DNA from 2 places in the Veillonella sp. LMAG:90 genome. Region 2 is predicted to be linked to the other one. Evidence: a T-box and tRNA genes for the amino acid it is inferred to sense, from the RefSeq annotation. Region 2 holds a T-box; the other holds one or more tRNA genes.
The links. A T-box is a leader RNA that pairs with one kind of tRNA and senses whether it is charged. The one in region 2 lies ahead of cysS (cysteine--tRNA ligase), so its partner is inferred to be a tRNA-Cys.
Positions count from the first base shown of each region.

Region 1: it encodes a tRNA-Cys, which carries the amino acid that the T-box ahead of cysS (cysteine--tRNA ligase) is inferred to sense. The anticodon was not compared.

Region 1 is NZ_NAND01000001.1:1,677,302-1,689,247, forward strand. Features, by position in the region: gene CCC71_RS07400 (segregation and condensation protein A) at 1-668, opposite strand, end outside; gene CCC71_RS07405 (phosphoethanolamine transferase) at 876-2,708, shown strand; gene CCC71_RS07410 (GNAT family N-acetyltransferase) at 2,816-3,268, opposite strand; tRNA gene CCC71_RS07415 (tRNA-Leu) at 3,414-3,502, opposite strand; tRNA gene CCC71_RS07420 (tRNA-Cys) at 3,518-3,592, opposite strand; tRNA gene CCC71_RS07425 (tRNA-Gly) at 3,600-3,674, opposite strand; tRNA gene CCC71_RS07430 (tRNA-Phe) at 3,680-3,755, opposite strand; tRNA gene CCC71_RS07435 (tRNA-Asp) at 3,761-3,836, opposite strand; gene CCC71_RS07440 (MBL fold metallo-hydrolase) at 4,010-4,621, opposite strand; gene CCC71_RS07445 (TrkH family potassium uptake protein) at 4,724-6,232, opposite strand; gene trkA (Trk system potassium transporter TrkA) at 6,245-7,594, opposite strand; gene CCC71_RS07455 (CvfB family protein) at 7,673-8,653, opposite strand; gene rsfS (ribosome silencing factor) at 8,655-9,017, opposite strand; gene CCC71_RS07465 (LCP family protein) at 9,152-10,219, opposite strand; gene yqeK (bis(5'-nucleosyl)-tetraphosphatase (symmetrical) YqeK) at 10,232-10,801, opposite strand; gene nadD (nicotinate-nucleotide adenylyltransferase) at 10,815-11,426, opposite strand; gene CCC71_RS07480 (glutamate-5-semialdehyde dehydrogenase) at 11,566-11,946, opposite strand, start outside.
Region 2 is NZ_NAND01000001.1:1,406,678-1,418,623, forward strand. Features, by position in the region: gene radA (DNA repair protein RadA) at 76-1,449, shown strand; gene CCC71_RS06175 (PIN/TRAM domain-containing protein) at 1,533-2,690, shown strand; gene ispD (2-C-methyl-D-erythritol 4-phosphate cytidylyltransferase) at 2,687-3,850, shown strand; gene gltX (glutamate--tRNA ligase) at 3,910-5,376, shown strand; gene pepT (peptidase T) at 5,488-6,708, shown strand; T-box leader at 6,868-7,071, shown strand; gene cysS (cysteine--tRNA ligase) at 7,121-8,575, shown strand; gene CCC71_RS06200 (Mini-ribonuclease 3) at 8,565-9,032, shown strand; gene rlmB (23S rRNA (guanosine(2251)-2'-O)-methyltransferase RlmB) at 9,064-9,792, shown strand; gene CCC71_RS06210 (NYN domain-containing protein) at 9,811-10,347, shown strand; gene sigH (RNA polymerase sporulation sigma factor SigH) at 10,429-11,100, shown strand; gene secG (preprotein translocase subunit SecG) at 11,115-11,351, shown strand; gene rnr (ribonuclease R) at 11,407-11,946, shown strand, end outside.

The DNA.
Region 1 (11,946 bases), 270 kb from region 2:
GTAAAAATTTGACGCTTCAATAATTCCAAAACAGCAATAAACATAGTCACTTTGGCAGCCCGCACGGTTACCTCATTAAGCAAAGCTACAAAGCTGAATCGGCGTTGTTGTTTGGCCCTCATAAGCAAAGAATCAATCGTATCTTCCAAGCTGTAAGCCTCTTTTTCCACTTTTACCTTTGGCGGTTCCGGCACCGTTTCATCCACTCTATCAATACAAGATTTAAATAAACTGTACAATTGGGCAATGTCAAAACGAAATACCGTTTCCTGACCCCATTGGCTCAACGAATCGGGCCGGCTAAAGCTCTGACTGCTCGCTTCGGAACGCTCCGTCAATGCCTCAGTCAATTCTTTGATTTGCTTATATTCAAGCAAGTTAGCCACCAATTCGTCACGGAGATCCTCTTCCTCTTCCGGATTGAGCGGTGCGTTTCTTGGCAACAGCATGCGAGATTTAATCTGTAACAGCGTAGCCGCCATAATCAAAAACTCACTGCTGTAATGAATATCAAAGGTCTGCCATTCTTCGAGCTGCGCCATATATTGCGACGTAATTTCCACAATGGGAATGTCGTAAATATCTATTTTATGCTTTTCTATCAAATGGAGTAATAAATCCAATGGCCCTTCAAAAACGGCCAGCTTATACTCATAGAGTTTCATCATATCTCCTTACGATTCGGCAAACAAATAAGAGGGGTTATACGCCCCTCTTTATGTTGTCACGAAGTCTCGATAACCTTTTTTTAATTGTATCATAGAAAAATAGCATTTAACAACCGTCAAAGTATGTAAAAAAGCATATTAAACCTTGTATTTTTACTATATTTCTGCTATCGTATTGATGTTATTATAATATAAAGGAAATGCGTTATGAAAACTCTTATATCATGGTGGCGCAATGCCGTCGTTCAGGCAATTTTGTGGTGTGTCCTCATCTTTGCCGCTTTTTATTTTATTTACGAACCTATTGCCTTTGGCTTTGATTGGGAAGATATTCTTTTGTTATCCCTCCCCTTGTTATTGGGACTGGCCATATTCCAGCAACTTATGCGCAGTACTTTATGGCATCGGGCCTTCTTGGGGCATGGCCTTTTGGGCATTGCCTGGGCTTTAACCTATCCTTTGTTATATCATTGGTCCTATACGAAGCCCTTTTATTTTTACGAATTCTTCCCGGATTTCTTATTTGGCTTTCTACTCTTTGTGGGGCTCAGCTTACTCCACTATTTCATGGTACACCATCTGCCATACCGCCGCTCTTTGAGCATCCTTATCGCACTCATCCAGTGGCTTTTGTCTTTGATTCCGTTAATTCAAATCGGCTACTATATTAACACGTGGCATTGTTTGACGCCGGCCACCTTAATGGCACTGTATCAAACAAATCCGGAAGAAGCTTTCGGCTTTTTAAAAAGCTCCGCCGGCATTCCCGGCTTAATCGGCATCGGCATCGGCAATGTACTCTTATTCCTGTTTTACTACTGGTCAAACCAGGGGATGAACCGCTTGTCCCGTCGCGATATGATGACAAGATTGCGTTTAGGCGTACTCAGCATCGCCTGTCTTGCCTGTGTAATCTACTTACCTTTTGGTTTTATGAAAACGGACATTGTTAAAAACTGGACTGATGTAGCTACATATATGAAAGAGTTACAACAATACAGCGACAAACATCATGAAATCTACAATGACCTACATCTCGAAACAGATGAAACCGCTGCCACCGGCGCACCGGGTACTATAATCCTCGTTATCGGTGAATCGGCTTCGCGCAATTACATGAAAGTCTACAATCCAAGCTTTGCTTACGATGATACTCCTTGGCAAAGTGAAATGGCAGCCTCAAATCCTGATTTTATCTTCTTTAAAAACGCCTATTCGTCTTATGTACAAACAGTACCTACCTTAGAACGGGCTCTTACGGAGCGCAATCAATACGATGATAAGCCATTCTTGGATTCTGCCAATATTCTCGATGTGGCTAAAAAAGCCGGTTACTACACGAGTTGGTTTAGCAACCAAGGCGTTTACGGTGAATACGATACAGCTATCTCCTTAATTGCCAAAACGGCAGACAGACCTTTATGGGCTCATGAAGCATATATGTTCTCCGATAAGTACGACGGTGTTATTTTACCGCTACTCCAACAAGTAGAACCGTATAAAAATAACTTTATTGTTATTCATATTATGGGCAGTCATATTTATTACAATGACCGCTATCCTCATGAATTCAGTAAATGGAAAGTCGGCGAGGTACCAAAAGGCAAGGAAGCCTATGCCAACAGCCAACTCTATACGGATTGGGTATTACAGCAAATTTATACCTATGCCAAGGATCACTTAAATCTGCAGGCCATGATTTACTTCTCTGATCACGGAGAAAGCCTCAATTATTCCCACAATCCGGATATTTTTGATTTCGACATGGCTCGCATTCCTCTATGGGTTTACTTATCGCCAACCTACGAAGAAGCCTATCCGGAAACGACGGCTATTCTGCGCGACCATGAAAACAAATATTTCACCAACGATTTACTCTACGATTTAGTGTCCGGTATCTTACAGGCACCGACTAATCGTTATGATCGGACCAGAGACTTCTCGAATCCGAACTATCGCTTCAACAAGTATAATTTAACGACTCTTTTAGGTCAGGAACCATTGACCAATGACCCGGAAGCAGCCGCACCGGAGCGATAACAGTTCAAGTTTAATTCGAAGCGAATAAAACCGGAAACACACAAAAAGCGAGTCCCCTCAGAAGCGGGACTCGCTTTTATTTACGTTACTATTTTGGTCGGTATTGATTAAACTAAAGGTAATGATAAATGTACAACCGTACGAACCGGTTTTTTCACATTGCGATCAGTGCTCTTGAAACCCAAGGCTTTGTATAATTCTTTGGCACTTTCCATGCTAGGTAAGGAATCTAATAGAAGCATCTTATAACCTTTTTCTTTAGCTTCTTCTACAAGAATGTGAGCAATATTCATACCGAGGCCGGTACGACGAAATTCAGGGCGTACATAAAGGCGTTTCATTTCAGCTGTTTCATAGTTAACATGGTGTAGAGCTACGCAGCCGGCCGGTACATCATCTACAAAGGCAATGTATAATGCTTCACGGTCGCCTTTATACTTTTCTTCTAAGCCTTCAAATTCTTTCACATTGGCAGCAACACCTAAGGAACGTACATAATCAACAAATAGTTTCTTTACTTCATCAATATACTCATGACCATCACGAAGTTCAAAATTCATACGAAATCCTCCTTTAGCTATACCATAGTATGTATCTGTACCAAAATATACATGATTAATTACTCTAAATATATAGTTCGCTATAGGAGGAAAAAAGTCCTTCTTTATTTCAAAAAAAATAGACTGAATTTTCATTCAGTCTAAATGGTGCCGAGGACCGGAATCGAACCGGTACGGTTGTCTCCAACCGACGGATTTTAAGTCCGTTGCGTCTGCCTGTTCCGCCACCCCGGCATGGGTGGAAAAATATGGAGGCGGCACCCAGAATCGAACTGGGGAATAAAGGTTTTGCAGACCTCTGCCTTACCGCTTGGCTATGCCGCCAAATAAATGGAGCGGAAAACGAGATTCGAACTCGCGACCCCCGCCTTGGCAAGGCGGTGCTCTACCACTGAGCTATTTCCGCATAAATGGTGCCCCAGGACAGAATCGAACTGTCGACACAAGGATTTTCAGTCCTTTGCTCTACCGACTGAGCTACCGGGGCGAACGTGGCGACCCCGATCAGATTTGAACTGACGATCTTCGCCGTGACAGGGCGACATGTTAACCGCTACACCACGGGGCCGTATACGTTACTTTGTTATTATAGGGGTTTCAGCAACAATTGTCAAGCAACTTTTTGAAAAGTTTTTACATGCTTTTGACTGTTTCATTACTTTCGCCGCCCTTAGCAACGAAAATTATTCTACCATTTTTCAGAGTACTTTGTCTAGTATAAATCTAATATTTTATTTCAATTTAATTAAATTCTTTCAAAGGCTGTAAAAACGGGTTATGAGCCAACTCTTCTTTAATCGTTGTATCCTCTGCATGACCGGGATGAACAATTAAATCAGGGTCCCATGTCATAATTTGGCGAAGCGAAGTCTTAAGCACCGCATCATCCCCATTATAGTTATTCGTAGCCCCTACTGAATTTTTAAACAAAGTATCGCCGGTAAACAGATGATTCCCCCACTGTATAATAACGCTTCCTTTGCTGTGTCCCGGCGTTTCATGCACATAGAGGTCAAATACCCCGAGCTTTAGCGTTCCTTCCTTTAAGGGCAAATACGGGGATTGAAAGAGGCCTTTATAGGCCGATGGCATCCGCCGTTTGGCATGCAGCAATTCATCATCCCCGGGATGCATATATAAAGGAACAGAACGTTCTTTCAAAACACCGTCAACGGCACACACATGATCGCAGTGACCATGTGTGAGTACAACGGCTTGAAGGTCCGCATCCCCTACCATTTCAAGGACTTTATGGGCATGAAAGCCCGGATCTATGATGAGCGCCTGACCGGCCTCTTTTAAAACATAACAATTTGCCTTGTATAAGCCTAAAGGCTGCTTTAAAATTTCCATAAAGTCCTCCTGTCCAAGTCATACGTTGAGCCTTCTATTCAAGTCATACGTCGGGCCTTCTAGTATGGCTATTAATCTCCAGTGAGTAAAAATGTTAAGGCATTAGCCTCTGCGATGAGTACCTACCGGTTGCAATACCTTATAAGAACGTTTGCGACGTTTAAGGAAATAGCCCTGCCAAAAATCAGGATGCAGTAATACAAGCAAGGTAAACAATTCCAAACGGCCGAGCAACATATCGATTACACAAATAATTTTGGCCATCGGATGAAGCACCGCAAAAGAGCCTTGCGGCCCCAGTTTGCCGAACGCAAGCCCTACGTTCCCCAAAATCCCCGCTACACATTGTAAAGATTCACCGAAACTAAGGCCTGTAGCGGCAATGCCTAACGCGGAAATAGCAAATACAGTCATGTACAAGAAAAAGAACTGCTGCGTCATTTGAACCCATTTTTGCGGCATCGATTTGCCATTAATCGTAATGGTCTGCACCATATCGGGATGAATAGCCTTACGCAAATAAATAATACTGCTTTTAATTAAAATAATGATACGAATAATTTTAATACCGCCCGTAGTAGACCCGCTACAACCACCGAAGAACATGGACATAAAGAGCATCATTTGTGCGAGCGGCGACCATACATCATAGTTGCCAAGAACCAAACCGGAACCGGTTTGCATAGACACAATCATGAATACAGCCCGATTAAACGAGGTACCGGGAGAAAAATTATCTGCCATATATAAAGCATACATTACAATGATTGACCCGATAAACAGAATCAATAAATACATGCGATATTCAAAATCCTGCCAAACCGCTTTGAGACCTCGCTGGAATACGGCATAATACACGGTAAAGTTACCACCCGCCAAAATCATAAAAAAGATTAAAATCCAGCGAATAGCCCAATTTTCCGTATAAATATCAACGACTCCGTCGTTTGGTATATAACCACCGGTGGCAATCGTGGTAAACGTCATGTTAATGGCGTCAAAATACGACATACCGGCAATTACTAACGCGCTGAAACATACGGCTGTAAATAATAAATAAATAGTCCATAATTTAAAAGCCATAGAACGAATGCGCGGCAATACCACACCGGGACGCGGTACCGAAGCTTCAGCGTTGAACAAATGAGCCGAATCAGCCCCTAAGTTCTTAAGGAAGGCCAGCACCAATACGACAATCCCCATACCGCCAAGCCAATGAGTGAGGCTGCGCCACAGCACAAAACTTTTGGGTAAGCTGTCCAACTCTTCCACCACAGACGCACCGGTAGCCGTTATCCCCGATACCGACTCAAATAAAGAATCTATAAATGTTGGCAAAACGCCGCCGAAGTAAAACGGAAAAGAGGCAAAAAAGGATACCAAAATCCAGATAGAACTAACGGTCAAAAAACCGTCGCGCAAACTGTAACTTGTACTCGGCTGCCCGTAATAATACAATAAACTGCCCGTTACAGCCGCCATAATGGAGGCGCCGATAAAAGAAAAATATGACTCACCAACCGTCAAACCGTAAATGAACGGAACCCACATAATTCCTGCAACAATGAGGATTAACTGCCCCACTAATCGCATGACAATCTGTATACGCATAGGACACCTCGATTAAACCGGCTTCAAATACGTTAATAGTTTATTAACATGATTCGGCAAACTAAAGAAAACAATATGGTCATTGGCAAAAAGCACCGTATTACCTGTCGGCACGATAGTGGAACCATCACGTACAACAGCACCTACCAAGGCTTTACCGGGGAGCTTCAAGTCTTTCAAAGCACAACCCACAAGCGGCGATACCGGACTCAATACCACTTCCACGGCTTCTGCTTTGGAGCCTTCAAAGGTGGAAATGCTCACTACATTTTCACCGCGTCGTACCATACGTAAAATCTCGCCGGATGTCAATAGGCGCGGCGAAAATACAATATCAATCCCCACTTGTTCCATAAGGACAATATATTCCGGTCGACCAACGCGCACAATTGTCTTTGGCACACCTAAATGTTTGCCCAATAATGCTACCAGCAGATTCAATTTATCATCATCAGTAAGGCAGATAATAGCATCACAATCGGAAATTTCTTCCGCTTCCAATAAATTCATATCTGTGCCGTCACCATTGATAACCATGGCATTCTCTACCATAGAGGCCAGCAGCTCACAGCGCTCCATGTCTTTTTCGATAACTTTAACCATGTAACCGGCTCGATCGAGGAGAACCGCTAAATTGCGACCGATAAGGCCGGCCCCAATCAATAGAATACGCTTGGTTTGCTCCATCATGGCTTCTTCGTGGAATTCTTCGGCTATTTTCAAAATAGCGTCTTTCGCCCCCAAGAAGAATACTTTATCCATATTCAACAGACGACTTTCCCCATGAGGAATAGTCATTTCGCCGTTCCGGAGAATGCCTACAATAATAACACCTTCCGGAAATTGAATATCCCGCAAACGTTGGTTAATATAAGGAACGTCTTCATGCATCTTAAATTCCATGAGACGGACAGCCCCACTGGCAAAATCCTCCACATCAAGAGCTGCCGGAGTCTGTAATACCTGCACAATTTCTTGAGCCGATACCATCTCCGGATTAATAAATAAATCAACCCCTAATTGTTCCTGTAACTCGCGGTTTTCTTCTCTCAAGTAATCATTATCACGAACACGAGCTATAGTACGAGGAATCCCGCCGATTTTTGCCACCGAACAAGCCAGCATATTTACTTCATCGGAATCCGTAACGGCGATGAGCATACCCACATCATCCATACCGATTTCTTTAAGTAATTGTAAACTGCTGCCGTTACCTTGAACGAGACTTACATCTAAGCTGTTCTCCAGATTACGGATGCGCTCTGCCGATTTTTCAATAATATATACATCATGTTCATCTTGCACGAGGCGCTGTGCTACGGAATAGCCAACCTTACCGGCGCCTACCACAATAATTTTCATAATTAATCAACCCTCAAATTCAATATGTCGGTAAATGCAAAGAAAGGCGTAATTGATTACGCCTTCTATTTGCCGTCACTACGCCTTACGAGTATCCTCTTTGGCTTCCTTACCTGTGTCAGACGCTTCGGTTACACCTGCACTTTGGGGTGCGTCACCGTTTGTCTTACTTTTCACAAGTTCCTCAGCCGCTGTTTTACCCGTTTCGGTCAATAAGGTCCAGCCTTCTTCCTGAATAACCTTACCTTCTTTCATTAAATGACCTACAGCACGTTTAAAGGCTGCTTTACTGAAACCGAATTTTGCTTTAATAATATCAGACGATGATTTGTCACTGTATGGCATACGACCATTACGCTGATATAAATATTCCAATAACACTTCGCCATCAATGGTCAAAGCCGTTTCTTTTACAGGACGCATGGATACGTTAACACGTCCGTCATCACGCTTATAGGTAACGCGAGCATCGATCAATTCGCCCACCTTCAAATGATGTGTCATTTCACTGTTATGAATGAACGCAATCCATCGTTCCGGCGTTATAAAAAATGCCCCGTCGGAGGTGAAGTTATAGATTGCACCGCGCACCATTTGCCCCACTTGAGCCTCTGTGGCCGGTTTGGAGGCACGGCGCATGGCGTCATCCACATCCATAGAAACAGCTAAACGACCGGACTTATCCGTATATAAACGAACCCAGACTTTCTCGCCTAATTGGGGACGACCGCGCATTTCCGCGTGTGGCATAAATATACCGCGTTCGGTACCCACTTCGACGAAAACGCCGAATTGTGTCTTATTAATGACTTCCACATAGCCGATTTGGCCTTCTTTAATGGCCGGCAAACGCATACTGGCGGTGAGACGACCTTTCGGATCTTTGTACAAGAATACCGGTACTTCATCGCCGATTTTCACCGGTGCGGTCTGTTGATCCTTATGAAGTAAAATGTCATCATTCGTATTACCCGTACCACCATCCAAGAACGAACCTTGGTCGCTTTGACGTAACACTTTCAGCGTGGCTAATGTGTTTTCAGATAATTGTGTTGCCATATTAAGCCCCTGTAAATTCTACGCGAGCCGCATCATTCCAAAGCTGTTCCAAGCCGTAGAATGAGCGTGTTTCCTGCCCGCCGAAAACATGACAGATAATGTCGCCGAAGTCCAAAAGAATCCATTCGCCTTCGTGATAACCTTCACGATGAAGCACGGTAGCGCCTACTTCTGCACCTTTATCTTCAATTTCATCGGCAATACTCTGTGCCTGTTTTACGTTGGACGCACTCACCAATACGAAATAATCCGCTAAGCTGGATAAACCTTCCAAATCCAAAATGGCAATGTCTGTACCTTTTTTGTCAAAACCTGCTTGTGCCAATGCTAATGCCACGTCTTTAATTTCTTGTTTCTCTTTCATGAAATCTCCTTTTTATAATCATCGCCAACAATAAACTATAAAAATAAATACAATATATTGTCACGACTAACCGTTACAACCCCTATAATTATTTTAACAATTATAATACTGTTTGTAACATAGTAAATTAATATTTATCCTTCTTTGGCGTTACCGGCCGAAGTATTTTTCGAATCATCGGTTGTCCCGTCGCCACCGCCTTCAATCGGCGCATTGCCTAAGGTAATGCCCAATAATTGCTGGGCTTCTACCGGGTCGTAAGTCCAGAATATTTCACCGTTAAGCACTTCCCTGGTGCCCGGTAAAATATAGTACTGTATATTATTACCGGTAAGACTGCCCAAACTCATAACCAATTTAACCGCGTCAGTCGTACTGATATTAGAATCATAATGGCTCCAGAGGCGCCACACATGCCACATGCGGGAAATAGTAAAGGTGTCTTCCTGAGAACTCAATAGTTGTTTTAAAAACCGCTCTTGACGCTGGGTACGACTAAATGCATTTTTATCGGCGTCCACAAAGCGCACATATTGATATGCTTTATCCGCATCCAATGTTTGATACCCACGTGCCAAATTGACATCGGCTGTATCTGTAGCGTCGTCAATATGTACCATTTCTTTTTCCACATACATATCTTGAGAACCCAGTACATCAAGGGTATCTTTAAAAGCCGCCTCATCGACCACCACATAATAAGGAATGGGAATATGGAATAAATCTTCCACCACGGCCTTAGTAAGTTCAATATTACCGCTGCTGTACATGGTATTGATCATAGATACGGACTTATTGTCACGGCTGTAAATTTTTGTATTGGACGGGATGCCGATTACATCAATATTTTTTTGTTGTTCATTTACGGATAGTAAAAAGAGAGCATCCCCTTGTGCCGGATTATTGCTATCTTTACCTACCAATAAAATATAAATCGGCTTATCCAGCGACTTTTGTTCTAAAGGAATTGTCGATACTTGATTTGGCTCTGACGGTGGTGCCACATCGGCCGTCGTTGTTGTCTCGGTCGTAGCTGACCCGCCAAAATAACTTACCGCTGCCTGATAACCGCGCCATAAACCAAAACCGATACCGCCTACCAGGACTATGAGTATTACCAAAGCTAAGATGACCCGTCCCCAGCGTACTTTGGGTTTTCGCCGCACTCGCCGAGTCGGTCTTTTACGCACTTCTTCTTCCATACTACACGCACCCTATCGATTATGAATACGCCGTACCATATCATTACGGCCTAAAATGGTTTTAAAATAAATACTCAACTCTTGATCCAGCAAATGGCGAATTGTCGTATCATAACCGGCCAACACCGCTTCATCCAAATCTTCCAAGGCCAGACTGCGTAAATAGTCTACCCCCGGAAAATCACGGGTTTCTTCCACATAATCGGCTAGAAAAATAATTTTATCCAATTGCGTCATACCTACGCGGCCCGTCGTATGATAACGAATGGCATCAAGAATATAACCGTCAATAATACCATAGCGATCATGGGCCATAACGGCACCACTTACACCATGCAATAGCGCACCGTTTACATACATATCCATGTCCACTTTGATGTCCGCCTCATCTACCAAACGCTGCATTTCCGATAAAGGCAATTCTTTAGCACAATCATGCAAAAGACCGGCAATATACGCTTCTTCCGGATCGGCACCATATCGTTGAGCCAATCCTACAGCAGCTCTCGCCACGCCTAAAGTATGGGCGAAACGTTTAGGACTAAGTCGCATCTGTAAATCATTAATAATTTCTTCAAACATAGTATTTGTTGCCTCACTTTTTATAAATATCATGTTGTGCAATATACTGAACTACAGCTTTAGGAATCATGTACCGAACACTGCGCTTGGTGCGTAATCTTTGACGTAAATCGGTAGCCGACAGCTGCATGAGCGGCACTTCCAGCAAATGAATACGGTCACGACCTAAATCACCAAAATATTCAATAATCTTTTCAATAGCCGCCGAACCATCCGGTCTTACAGCTCCTATAAAATGGCATAAACCGAGCAGTTCGTCAATATATTTCCAATTGGGTAAGTCTTGAATGGTATCTGTACCGGCTATGAAATAGTATTCCTTATCCTCACCATATTGGGCGCGGAAGTACTTTATCGTATCTACCGTATAAGACGGCCCTTCCCGTTTAAATTCAACGTCGGAAATAGTAAATTTAGGATTGTCCATAACAGCCGCCGCCGTCATCTCATAGCGATATTTTGCATCAATCACGTCTTCATGTTTGTGAGGCGGATGATACGCCGGTACAAAAATAACGCGGTCAAGTTCATAGGTTTCCTGCGCCATTTCCGCTATCATCAAATGGCCTAAATGAATTGGATTAAAGGTACCTCCGATGATGCCGATTCTTCCTGTAAGTTTCATAAGCAGTACATTATCCCCATAATTAACAATGATATTACAAGCCACAGTATTATTGCTTTAATATAGGATAGCCATTCATAGCGTCCCTTAGGTGTTTTTAAGTAGGAGCCATAAGCTCGTACCATATTGAGCCACTTTATCATGAACGAATTTGGCCATCTCCTTGCACATAATATTTATACGAAGTAAGCGCCAAGAGCCCCATAGGCCCGCGCGCATGTAGTTTCTGAGTGCTGATACCGATTTCGGCTCCTAAGCCAAACTCAAAGCCATCCGTAAAACGGGTGGAAACATTTACATACACGGTAGATGCATCTACTTGTTGTAAAAAGGCCTGTGCCGCCTCTTTATTTTCCGTAATAATACATTCCGAATGTTTCGTCCCGTAGTGATTAATATGAGCAATGGCAGCCTCCACGGAAGGCACTACTTTTACATTCATAATTAAATCGTTATATTCCGTTGACCATGCCGATTCTTCAGCAGCTTTAATATCTTTAACGATAGCCCGCGAAGCTTC
Region 2 (11,946 bases):
TTTTTTTATAAATAATTATGAAAAAAAGGTTCTCAATTTGAAGTTGATTTACGAGTATATAAAGAAAGGGAATCTATGGCAAAGGTTAAGACAGCATATTTTTGTAATAATTGCGGTGCGGAATCGGCCCGTTGGCTCGGTAAATGTCCGCAGTGCGGTCAATGGAATACATTGGTAGAAGAAGTAGTCCGTGAAACGAAGCAAAAGGGAACCGCCTCTTATGCGCCGGTAGACAAGGCGGCTACTAAGCCGGTGGCGCTTGCGGATATAAAAACGGAAGATTCACCGCGTATATCCACCGGTTACGGTGAGATTGATCGCGTATTGGGCGGCGGTATCGTGCCGGGAGCGCTCATTTTATTAGGCGGCGATCCGGGCATCGGTAAATCGACGATTCTTTTACAAGTATCGGGTAAAATCGCCGATACTCATGGTAAGGTGCTCTATGCGTCGGGCGAAGAATCGCAGATGCAGTTAAAGCTTAGGGCTGAACGCTTGGGCATTCAAGGGCAAAACTTAGCGGTTATGGCGGATACTAATTTGGACTCTATTTTGCAAGAAGCAAGTCAACATAAGCCGTCCCTTCTTGTCATTGACTCGATTCAGACTATGTTTACAGACGCTCTCGATTCGACGCCGGGCAGTGTGGGGCAGGTGCGCGAATGTACGGCTCGTTTACTCCGCTTTGCCAAAGAGCAGGGCGTGCCGGTTATTATCATCGGTCATGTGACTAAAGAAGGTAATATTGCCGGGCCGCGTATGTTGGAGCACATGGTGGATGTAGTGCTCTATTTTGAAGGGGAACGGTCTTATCAGTTCCGTATTTTGCGCGGCATTAAAAACCGTTTCGGGTCTACCTCGGAATCGGGTCTTTTTGTCATGGAAGAGGAGGGCCTTGCGGAGCTTATTAATCCATCGGCGACCTTATTGGCGGAACGGACGGAAGAAGAAACAGGTTCCGCTGTTATGGCCTATTTGGAAGGGATTCGACCGATTCTCGTTGAAGTGCAAAGCCTCGTGGCAACGACCGCTTTCGGTATGCCGCGCCGTACGTCCATTGGTTATGATTTAAATCGTCTTATTATTCTCTTAGCCGTTCTTGAAAAACGTTGTAATCTGACACTGGGAAATAAAGACGTGTACGTTAATGTTATCGGCGGCTTAAAGGTGAATGAACCGGCTTGTGATTTATCGGTGGCCGTGGCTATCGTGTCGAATTTAAAAAATCGTCCGGTACCGGCCGATATGGTGATTCTCGGTGAAGTAGGCTTGACCGGTAACATCCGCAGTATACCACGTATTGAACAGCGTATTGCGGAAGCCGCCAAAATGGGTTTTACTCGTTTTGTAGTGCCGGCGGGGAATGCGAAACAGGTGAAGACGAACCGCAAGGATATTACGATTCACGGCGTTACCACGGTACAAGAAGCGATGCAACTCGTATTTTGACAGCTTTTTTAATAATGATTTAATGATTTATTTATAATTTTAATGTACAATATAGGTGTACACAGTGAAAGGAGGTGAAATGAATGGTATATAAGATTTTACGTTATGTCATAGCCTTATTGGTTGGGATTATGGGTTATATGTTGACGGACAATTTCATGCCCGTATGGGAACCGATTATTGATGTGAAGTTCTGGACAATGGGCTTCTTCGGTATTTCCATAATTAAAATTTTAGCCTTAGCTTTGGGCGGCTTAATTGGTGCTCTAATCGGCTTTGTTATCGCTTTGCCGATTATTAATCAGGGGTTAAAATTGGCCAGAAGAATTGAAAGTCTCTTATCCCGTGTACCTAATCAGGAATTAATGGCCGGCACAGCCGGATTACTTTTTGGACTTATAATAGCAAATCTTATTGGCTTGGCATTTTATCGCGTTCCGATTATCGGTTCGTATATTCCTATTATTTTAAGTGCTATCTTCGGTTATATCGGGATGCGTTTGGCATCGCGCAAAGGACCGGAGCTCTATGCCAACTGGTTGCAGAGCCGCACAGTGGCAAAAGATAAGAAAAAAGACGTTGTACCTAAAGACAGCGAACAGGCGGCAATACCGGTTATCTCTGAATTTGAATCGGTATCGGTAGCAAAGTTATTGGATACGTCGGTTATTATTGACGGTCGTATTGCCGAATTGTGTGAAACGGGCTTTTTGGAAGGGCCTTTAGTAGTGCCTTTATTCGTGCTTGAAGAATTGCAACATATTTCCGACTCAGCCGATGTGTTGAAGCGTAATCGCGGTCGTCGCGGGCTCGATATTTTGCAAAGCATGCAACAAAAAGAGATAATCGCCATCAAAGTAATTGCCGATGATTTTGAGGATATTACAGAAGTAGACTCCAAATTGATGCGTCTTGCTTTGGACAAAAAGTGGAAAATTGTAACGAATGATTTTAACTTGAATAAAGTAGCCAGCTTGCAAGGCATCGAAGTACTTAACTTAAATGATTTGGCCAATGCATTGAAACCGGCCATGATTCCGGGCGAATGGATTCGTGTCCAGGTTATTAAAGAGGGCAAGGAAGATAATCAAGGTGTCGCTTATTTAGATGACGGTACGATGATTGTTATTGAAAACGGGGCCCAATATGTGGATACGTCCATTGATGTTATGGTTACGTCAGTATTACAGACCAGTGCAGGTCGTATGATTTTTGCGCGGGCGAAAGGAACTAAAGAATGATCAGCTGTATTTTATTAGCCGCCGGCGCCGGTAAACGGATGAAATGCGAGGCTAACAAAATATTTTTGCAGCTTGGAAATTATTCCGTGTTGCAATGGAATTTGCATCATATGACGGCAGTGGCTGATATTTCGGAAGTGATAATTGTAGCTGCTGCCGGTGAAGAGCCTGTTATTGCCAAAGAAGTGGCGGCTATGGGCCAATTGCCTTGGGAGCCGCGTATTGTAGCGGGTGGCAAAGAGCGTCAAGATTCGGTGCGAGCCGGCACATTGGCTGTCAGTGAGTCAGCGGATATTATTTTGGTCCATGATGGGGCACGTCCCATGGCAAAACCGGAATTATTCACGGCTGTGGCTAAAGCTGCTGATGAGTATGGCGCAGCGGTAGCCGCTGTACCGGTCATCGATACGATTAAACGCGTGTCGGACGATTTATTGGTTACACAGACGCTCAAACGCAGTGAGTTATATGCGGTTCAAACACCACAAGGTTTTCAGCGTCAATGGCTCATGGACGCACAGGCCTACGCGGCTGAGACTGACTTCTTGGGGACTGATGATGTATCTTTGGTAGAGCATCAAGGTAAACCGGTTCATATCGTACTGAGTGATTATACCAATTGTAAACTCACAACCCCCGAGGATATTATAAGAGCTAAGCAATATTTAGGAGTGACAGAACCTATGATGCGAGTAGGCTTCGGTTATGATGTACATCGTTTTAAAACAGGCAGACCTTGTATTTTGGGCGGTGTACAAATCGAGAGTGAATTCGGCCCTGATGGCCACAGTGATGCGGATGTATTGATTCATGCTTTGATGGATGCTTTATTGGGAGCGGCCGGTTTACCCGATATCGGGTATTGGTTTCCGCCGGAAGATGATGCGTTCAAAGGTATTTCAAGTATGGAATTATTGCGCCGTGTTGTGAAACTACTACACGAAAAAGGATTTAAGGCGTATAATGTAGATGTTATGGTCATTGCGGAAGCGCCTAAATTAAAGCCGCATATCGGGGCTATGAAGGAAAATCTGGCCGGTGCCTTAGGGATTGGTGAAGATTTTATCAGTGTAAAAGCAACGACTCATGAGAAGATGGGGGCGTTTGGTCGCAAGGAAGGTTTGGCTGCTCAGGCGGTAGTAACGCTTTATAAAGCCTAATCATTAGCAACCTGTCACCCTATAAATAAAATGTATTAAGTAAAGGAGCGGATATAAACATGGCAAAGATGAAGGTACGATTTGCACCAAGTCCGACAGGACCTTTCCATATCGGTGGTGCCCGTTCAGCCCTTTTCAACTGGCTATTGGCACGTAAAGAAGGAGGTACATTCCTTCTGCGTATTGAAGATACAGATTTGGCGCGTTCTACGCGTGAAAGCGAAGAGAATATTAAAGCCGCTCTTAAATGGCTCGGCATGGATTGGGATGAAGGTATTGACGTAGGCGGTGAACACGGTCCGTATCGTCAGACTGAACGTCTCGATATTTATAATGAAGTAACGCAGCGTTTATTGGATGAAGATAAAGCTTATCGTTGTTACTGCACCGAAGAAGAATTGGAAGCGGTACGTCAGGAACAATTAGAACGCGGTGAAACACCTAAATACAACGGTCATTGCAGCCATTTAACAGAAGAACAAATCGCTGAATATGAAAAAGAAGGCCGTAAACACACGGTTCGTTTGCGTGTGCCTTTGAATCAGACCATTGCCTTTGATGACATGGTGCGTGGTCATGTGTCCTTTGAATCCAATGGCGTTGGTGATTTCGTTATTGTAAAATCCGACGGGATTCCCGTTTATAACTACGCTGTAGTTATTGACGATCATACCATGGAAGTAACTCACGTAATTCGTGCGGAAGAACATCTTTCCAATACGCCGCGTCAGATTGCAATTTATAATGCTTTGGGCTGGGAAGTGCCGACTTTCGGTCACATTTCCTTAATCCTTGGTAAAGATTACAAGAAGATGAGTAAACGTCACGGTGCTACTTCCGTTGATCAGTATCGTCAGCTCGGTTACTTGCCGGAAGCCATCGATAACTTCTTGGCATTGCTCGGTTGGGCACCGGACGGTGAACAGGAATTATTTACACAGGAAGAGTTGATTCAAAACTTCTCCATGGACCGTGTAGCTAAGAATCCGGCCGTGTTTGATATCGATAAATTAAATTGGATTAACTTCAACTACATGAAGAATTTATCCGATGAAGAATTATACGAATTATGCTTGCCTCATTTGCAGGAAGCCGGTTATGCTTCTGAAAACCCTGATGAAGCGGAAAAAGCTAAACTCATCATGCTTTGCGTATGCTTAAAAGACCACATCAGCTTCGGTGCTCAGATTAAAGAAGAAGCAAAACTAATCTTTGAAGATATGGAGGCTCCGGATGCCGAACACGCTGAAGAAATTAAAGCGGTATTGGCTGAAGAATCTTGTCCGACCGTGCTCAATGCATTCCGTGCAGCCGTAGCGGATTTGGACGAAATTACGCCGGATGTAGTAAAAGCTACCATCAAAGGTATTATGAAAGAAACCAAATTGAAAGGGAAATTCGTATTTATGCCGATTCGTATCGCTACGACCGGTCAAATGCACGGCCCTGATTTGAATTACATTATCACCTTGTTTGGTAAAGAAAAGACGTTGGCACGCCTTGATGCGGCTATCAGTCAGTTATAATTGATTATATTTAGTAGGTTACATCCTTTATTGACGGTCAATTTTTGAGTACGGGAGGTTTCCTCCCGTACTCTTTTTTATATTCTTTCTTTTTTTAAAGGAGGCTATAATATGGAATCTATGGTTGAACTTTTTTTGCGGTACACTAAAACAAACACGCGCTCTGATGAAGCGGCTACTTCAGTACCGAGTACTCAGACTCAGGTTGAGTTTGCCAAAGTATTGAAAGCGGATTTGGAAGAACTGGGCTTAAGTGATGTGAAAATCAACGAAAAGAACGGGTTTGTTATTGGTGCTTTACCGGCTAATACCAACGACCAGGTACCGGCCATCGGCTTTATTGCTCACATGGATACAGCTGATTATAATGCGGAAAACATTACCCCGCGTATTATCAAAGACTATGACGGGCAGGATATATTGCTCAATGAAGCAAAAGGTATCTACAGCCGTGTTGCCGATTTTCCTAATTTAGCCAATTATAAAGGCAAAACTTTAATTGTTACTGACGGCACCACCTTGCTTGGCGGCGATGACAAAGCGGGCATCGTGGAAATCATGGAAGCGTTACGTTATTTGAAAGAAAATCCGGACATCAAGCATGGTCTTATTATGTGTGCTTTCGGACCTGACGAAGAAATTGGGCGCGGTGCAGATTTATTTGACGTAAAAGATTTTCCGGTAGATTTTGCGTACACCATTGACGGTACCCGCCTTGGTGAATTGGAATACGAAATATTCAATGCCGCTTCTGCTACCGTTGAATTACACGGTATATCCGTGCATCCGGGCTCTGCAAAGAATACCATGATTAACTGCAATAAATTGGCCATGGAATTTGATCGTTTATTGCCACAAGCCGCTGTTCCTGAATTAACGGAAGACCATGAAGGCTTTATCATGCTTGCAAGCAATGAAACGGGTGTAGAATCAGGCACCATGAAATACATCATTCGTGACCACGACCGTTCCTTCTTTGAAGCCAAAAAACAATTATTCGTGCTGGCTGCCAAAGTATTGAACGAACGTTACGGTCGTGAAGTAGTCACCTTGACACTTAAAGATCAATATTACAATATGTACGATATCATTAAAGATCATATGGAATGTGTAGATATTGCGAAAGCAGCTATGGAAAAAGCCGGTGTTAAACCGCTTATTCAGCCGATTCGCGGCGGCACTGACGGATCTAAAATTTCCTTTATGGGTATTCCGACACCTAATTTGTTTACCGGCGTGGAAAACCTTCACGGTCCTCACGAATACGCTTGTGTTGAACATATGGAGTTAGCGGTTAAGACGATTGTTAATATTGCCACGGCAGCCAAATAAGAGCAAAATAACAGGCGAAATAATTAGAAAATTAAATATAACGGAACCACTTGCACACGATTAAATTTTAGCCGTATAATTTGTATAGAATTAGTCGTAATACATTGACTTTATAAGGGTTTTATGATATTATTCTCTATATATCGAATAAAATTGTTATTAAAGACGATGAACGAAAGAAGTACTTTGTGACTAACTTTACAGCGAGAACTAACTGGTGGAAGGGTTTAAGTATAGCCAAGGGAAATGCATTCGGGAGTTAACAGGCTGAATAGAGTAAGTTTGTTCGGATACGCCCGTTATGCGTTGGAGAGAGTGCTATCAGTACTTAACAGAGTGGAACCGCGGGCCACCGTCTCTGTAATGAGATGGTGGCTTTTTATATTTTAACGGAAGAGAGGCATCGGTAGCGATGAGAGAAATTAAAGTATACAATACGATGACAAGAGAAAAAGAAGTATTTAAGCCGGTAAAGGAGGGAGAAGCTAAGATTTACGTATGTGGCGTAACGCCGTACAACCACCCTCATATCGGTAATGCTCGTCCTTTTGTTACCTGGGATGTAATTCGTCGCTATTTGACACATGTAGGCTATAAAGTGACGTATGTACAGAACTTTACAGACGTGGACGATAAAATTATTAACACATCTAATGGGGAAGGTGTGTCCTGGGATACGATTGCCAATCGCTATATCGATTCCTATTTTGAAGTTATGGATGCCCTTCACGTTAAGCATGCTGATGTATATCCGCGTGTATCCGAACACATTGACGAAATCATTGAAATGATTGCTACGTTGATTAAAAAAGGTTTTGCTTACGAATTGGACGGCGACGTATACTACAGTGTTGAAAAATTCGAAGATTACGGCAAATTATCGGGCCGTACTTTGGATGATATGGAAGCGGGCGCTCGTGTAGACGTAGATGACCGCAAACAGAATCCGATGGACTTTGCCCTTTGGAAGAGCGCTAAACCGGGTGAACCTTATTGGGAAAGCCCATGGGGTAACGGTCGTCCGGGATGGCATATTGAATGCTCTACCATGAGCAACAAATACTTGGGTGAAGAATTTGACTTCCATGGCGGCGGCAGCGATTTGATTTTCCCTCATCATGAAAACGAAATTGCTCAGTCTGAAGGCTGCACCGGTCACCATCCGTCTGTACGTTACTGGTTGCATAATGGTTTCATTACCATTAACCAAGAAAAGATGAGTAAATCTTTGAACAACTTCTTCTTGGTAAAAGATATTTTGAAAGAATACAGTCCTGATGCACTTCGCTATTTCTTGATGAGCACTCATTATCGCAGCCCGCTTGATTTCAGCGATGAACGCTTGGAAGAAGCCAATAAATCCTTAGAACGCATGACAACGGCTATTCAGAACCTTTTATACTTGGAAAACCAAGAAGAAGGCGAATGTGATGACGAAGCAAAAGCATTACTCGATAATGCTCGCAAATATGCGGAAGAATTTGAAGAAGCTATGTCCGATGACTTCAATACGGCACTTGCCGGAGCGCCAATGTTCGGCTTGGCTAAAGAAATCAACATTTACTACCAAGCAGTACAAAACTGCAACGGTAAAGTTTGCCATGAAACATTAGCAGAAGTACGTGACATCTTCAAGATGATGACTGATATCATCGGTATTTTGGAACAGGCTTGGGAAGGTCCACAAGGCGGTGCCGGCGCTGAAGAATACGAACAGTTAATGCAAGTAATCTTGAATGTTCGTCAAAATGCCCGTGAACAGAAACTTTGGGACTTAGCCGATGCCATTCGTGATGAATTGGGCAATATCGGTATCGTAATTGAAGATTCGCCGCAAGGGGCACGGTGGAAGAAACGTGAATTTTAAGCGCTATCAATTTTTACGAGCCACGGCTATTGAAAAATTAAAAGCAACAACTACGCATGAGGGAATTGTACCGGCTGAAGCTGAGGATTCCCTCATGCTTGCCTATATAGGCGATGCCGTGTATTCGCTCTATATCCGCGAGCGCATGACGGAAGCGGGCATTTCTAAGGTTCAGGTATTACATAACCTGGTTACGGAGTGCATTTGTGCTAAGGCACAGTCAAAGGTTCTCCATGCGTGGGAAGAGTCAGACTATTTAACGGATATGGAAAAACAGGTGGCTAAACGAGCTCGTAATAGTAATGTACATGTACCGAAAAGTGCCACCGTACAAGAATATCGTGCCAGTACAGCCTTTGAAGCAGTACTTGGCTATTTATATCGTTCGGGTCAGAACGAGCGACTACAGACTTTGATGAAAGCTGCATTTTGGTATACTTTGGACAGTATGAGTTAGATGCGTTATGATAGAGTAAAGGAGACATATCATGAGTGATTATATTGTAGGACGCAATGCGGTACGTGAAGCTTTGCGATCGGGACGAACCATTCAGCGTTTGTTTATTACGAATGATAAGGTGCAGGGCTCCTTACAGGAAATCATAGGGTTGGCTAAGGATAAAGGAATTGAGCTGCGCCGGGTGGATGACAAACAGCTTAGTAAATACGCTGACGGTGTGGTTCATCAAGGGGTCGTGGCTTTGGCGGCACCGGTTAAATTTGCCGATTTAGGTGAAGTGCTTCAAAATTGGTCTTCTGATAAAGCGCCACTTTTAATCTTGTTGGATGGCATTGAAGATCCTCATAATATGGGGGCAATCATTCGAACTGCCGAATGTTGCGGTGCTACGGCCGTTTTAATTCCGAAGCGCCATACAGCTCCGATTAATGCTACCGTTGCCAAAACGTCGGCCGGTGCTTTAGAATCTATTCCGTTAGTGCAGGTTGGCAATGTGGCACAGACAATTGAAGAACTTAAAAAGCAAGGCTTTTGGGTTCTCGGTGCTCACATGGAAGGTCAGCAAACCTTGTATCAGGCCGATTTGACGAGTCCTTTAGTGCTCGTTATCGGCAATGAAGGGAAAGGGCTTAGTCGCCTTACTAAAGAGCGCTGTGATTTTCTCGTAACGATTCCTATGTACGGTCGTATTAACTCATTAAATGCATCGGTAGCGGCGGCTATTTTGATGTATGAAGCGGTTCGGCAGCGTCAATAAAAGGAGTGAGGCTCCGACATGAGAGAAGATATTTTAATTGTTGACGGGTATAATGTTATATTTGCGTGGCCGGAACTGAAGAAAATCAGTAAAAGTTCCTTGGAACATGCCCGGTCGCGAATTAAGCATATGCTTCAAAATTACGGTAAACATAAGGGTTACCGTGTTATACTGGTATTTGACAGTAAATATGCCCATCCCGGCAGTGCCGAAGAGTTTATTACCGATGATTTTTTGGAAGTGTATACGGCTGATGGGGAAACAGCGGACTCTTATATTGAACGGACCGTTTTCACTTTTAAAAACACCTATGCCAATGTATATGTATGCACCTCTGATTATGCGGAACAGAGCCAAGTACTCGGTTTTGGTGCTTTGCGTATCTCCGCGCGTGAGTTAAAAGCCCAGGTTGAACGGGCTAAAATTGACGAACAGCGTTATTACAAAGGGCTTCACAACCGAGATAGTTTGCAATTACAGCGTAATGAACTGGGACATCAAATTGATGGTGAAGTAGCTAAGCAGTGGGAAACCTTGCGTCGAGGGAAGAAATGACCTTGCAGAACCGAGGGCTATCAAGTATAATGAGAGATACATTAGTAAGGTTCTGCGAATCCGGCAGAGTGGGAGGTCGGCATGTGCGTTAATCCACGCGTAAATGATGAGTACCGTCGTTATGTAGATTTAACAGATGAACAAATTTGTAAATTAGCGCAAGAACAAGATGACCACTTAGCGGTGGACTATCTTGTGGATAAATATAAAAATTTTGTGCGTGCCAAGGCACGGTCTTATTTTTTAATCGGTGCTGATAAAGAGGACATTATCCAAGAGGGCATGATTGGCCTCTATAAAGCTACGCGCGATTTTAAAGGGGACCGACTGGCGTCGTTTAAGGCCTTTGCCGAGTTATGTGTAACACGGCAAATTATTACGGCTATTAAAACCGCGACGCGGCAAAAACATATTCCGCTCAATTCCTATATTTCGCTGAATAAGCCGATTTATGCGGATGAGACGGAACGAACCTTGATGGACGTATTAGTGGAAGGCCAGGGTACGGATCCTGAAGAATTATTCATTAATCGGGAAGAATTTTCCGATATTGAAGCAAAAATGGGATCTATATTAAGTGATTTGGAAGGCAAAGTGCTGATGGGGTACTTAGACGGCAAGTCGTATAATGAAATTGCCGCTGAATATCACCGCAGTGTCAAATCCATTGATAATGCATTGCAACGCGTAAAGCGTAAATTAGAAAAGTATTTGGAACATCGCAGTGAATTGGCGAAAAAGAATGAGCCTTAGGAAGGATGACAATTGTGAGAAATTTCTTGATGTTTGCAGAAGTGGTAGTTGCTATTTTATTGATTATGGTGGTTGTATTACAATCCAGTAAAAGTGCCGGTATGGGCGGCGCCGTAAGTGGTGCGGCTGACTCCGTATTTGGCGGTAAAGCACGTGGTATCGACGGTTTATTGTCGAAATGTACTATCGTGTTGGGGATTATTTTTGCCATCTTGAGCTTATTCTTAGGGATTTACTTGAATCAATATTAATAGCGAGCCTGCCTTGTGCAGGCTTTTTTGGTAGGGGTATAAAGCTATGGAAGAGATGAAAGATAAGATTTTAGCGTTTTTTAAGGCCATTAGTCCGGAAGCGTATCATATCGAAGATGCAGCATATATTTTGGGCATAAAAGGGTCTGAAGAGTTGGAAGCCTTTATGGGAGATGTGGAAGCGCTTACCGAAGCGGGCTTATTAGAAGCACGGCCCGGCGACTATTACAAATTCATCGACAAGGCTGAAAAAACAGCATTAAAAATTGAGGAAGTAAGAGAGTTTGAAGGTATTTATAAGAGCCTTCGTAACGGCCGCGGGCTTGTTATTGACGAGACGGGGCAACATGAAGTAAATATCGGTGCCGGCGATCGTAACGGTGCCATGCATAATGATAAAGTTTTGGTACATTTTTTCCGCTTCGGTCGTATCGGCGAACAGCGCCATGAAGGCCGTGTGGAAAAAGTGATTCAACATGTGAATACATCCATTGTAGGGACTTATGATCGCCAACAGATGTTTGGCTTTGTAACGCCTGATGATGAACGCTTAGTTGATGATATCTATGTAGCTTTGCCTGATACTATGGAAGCG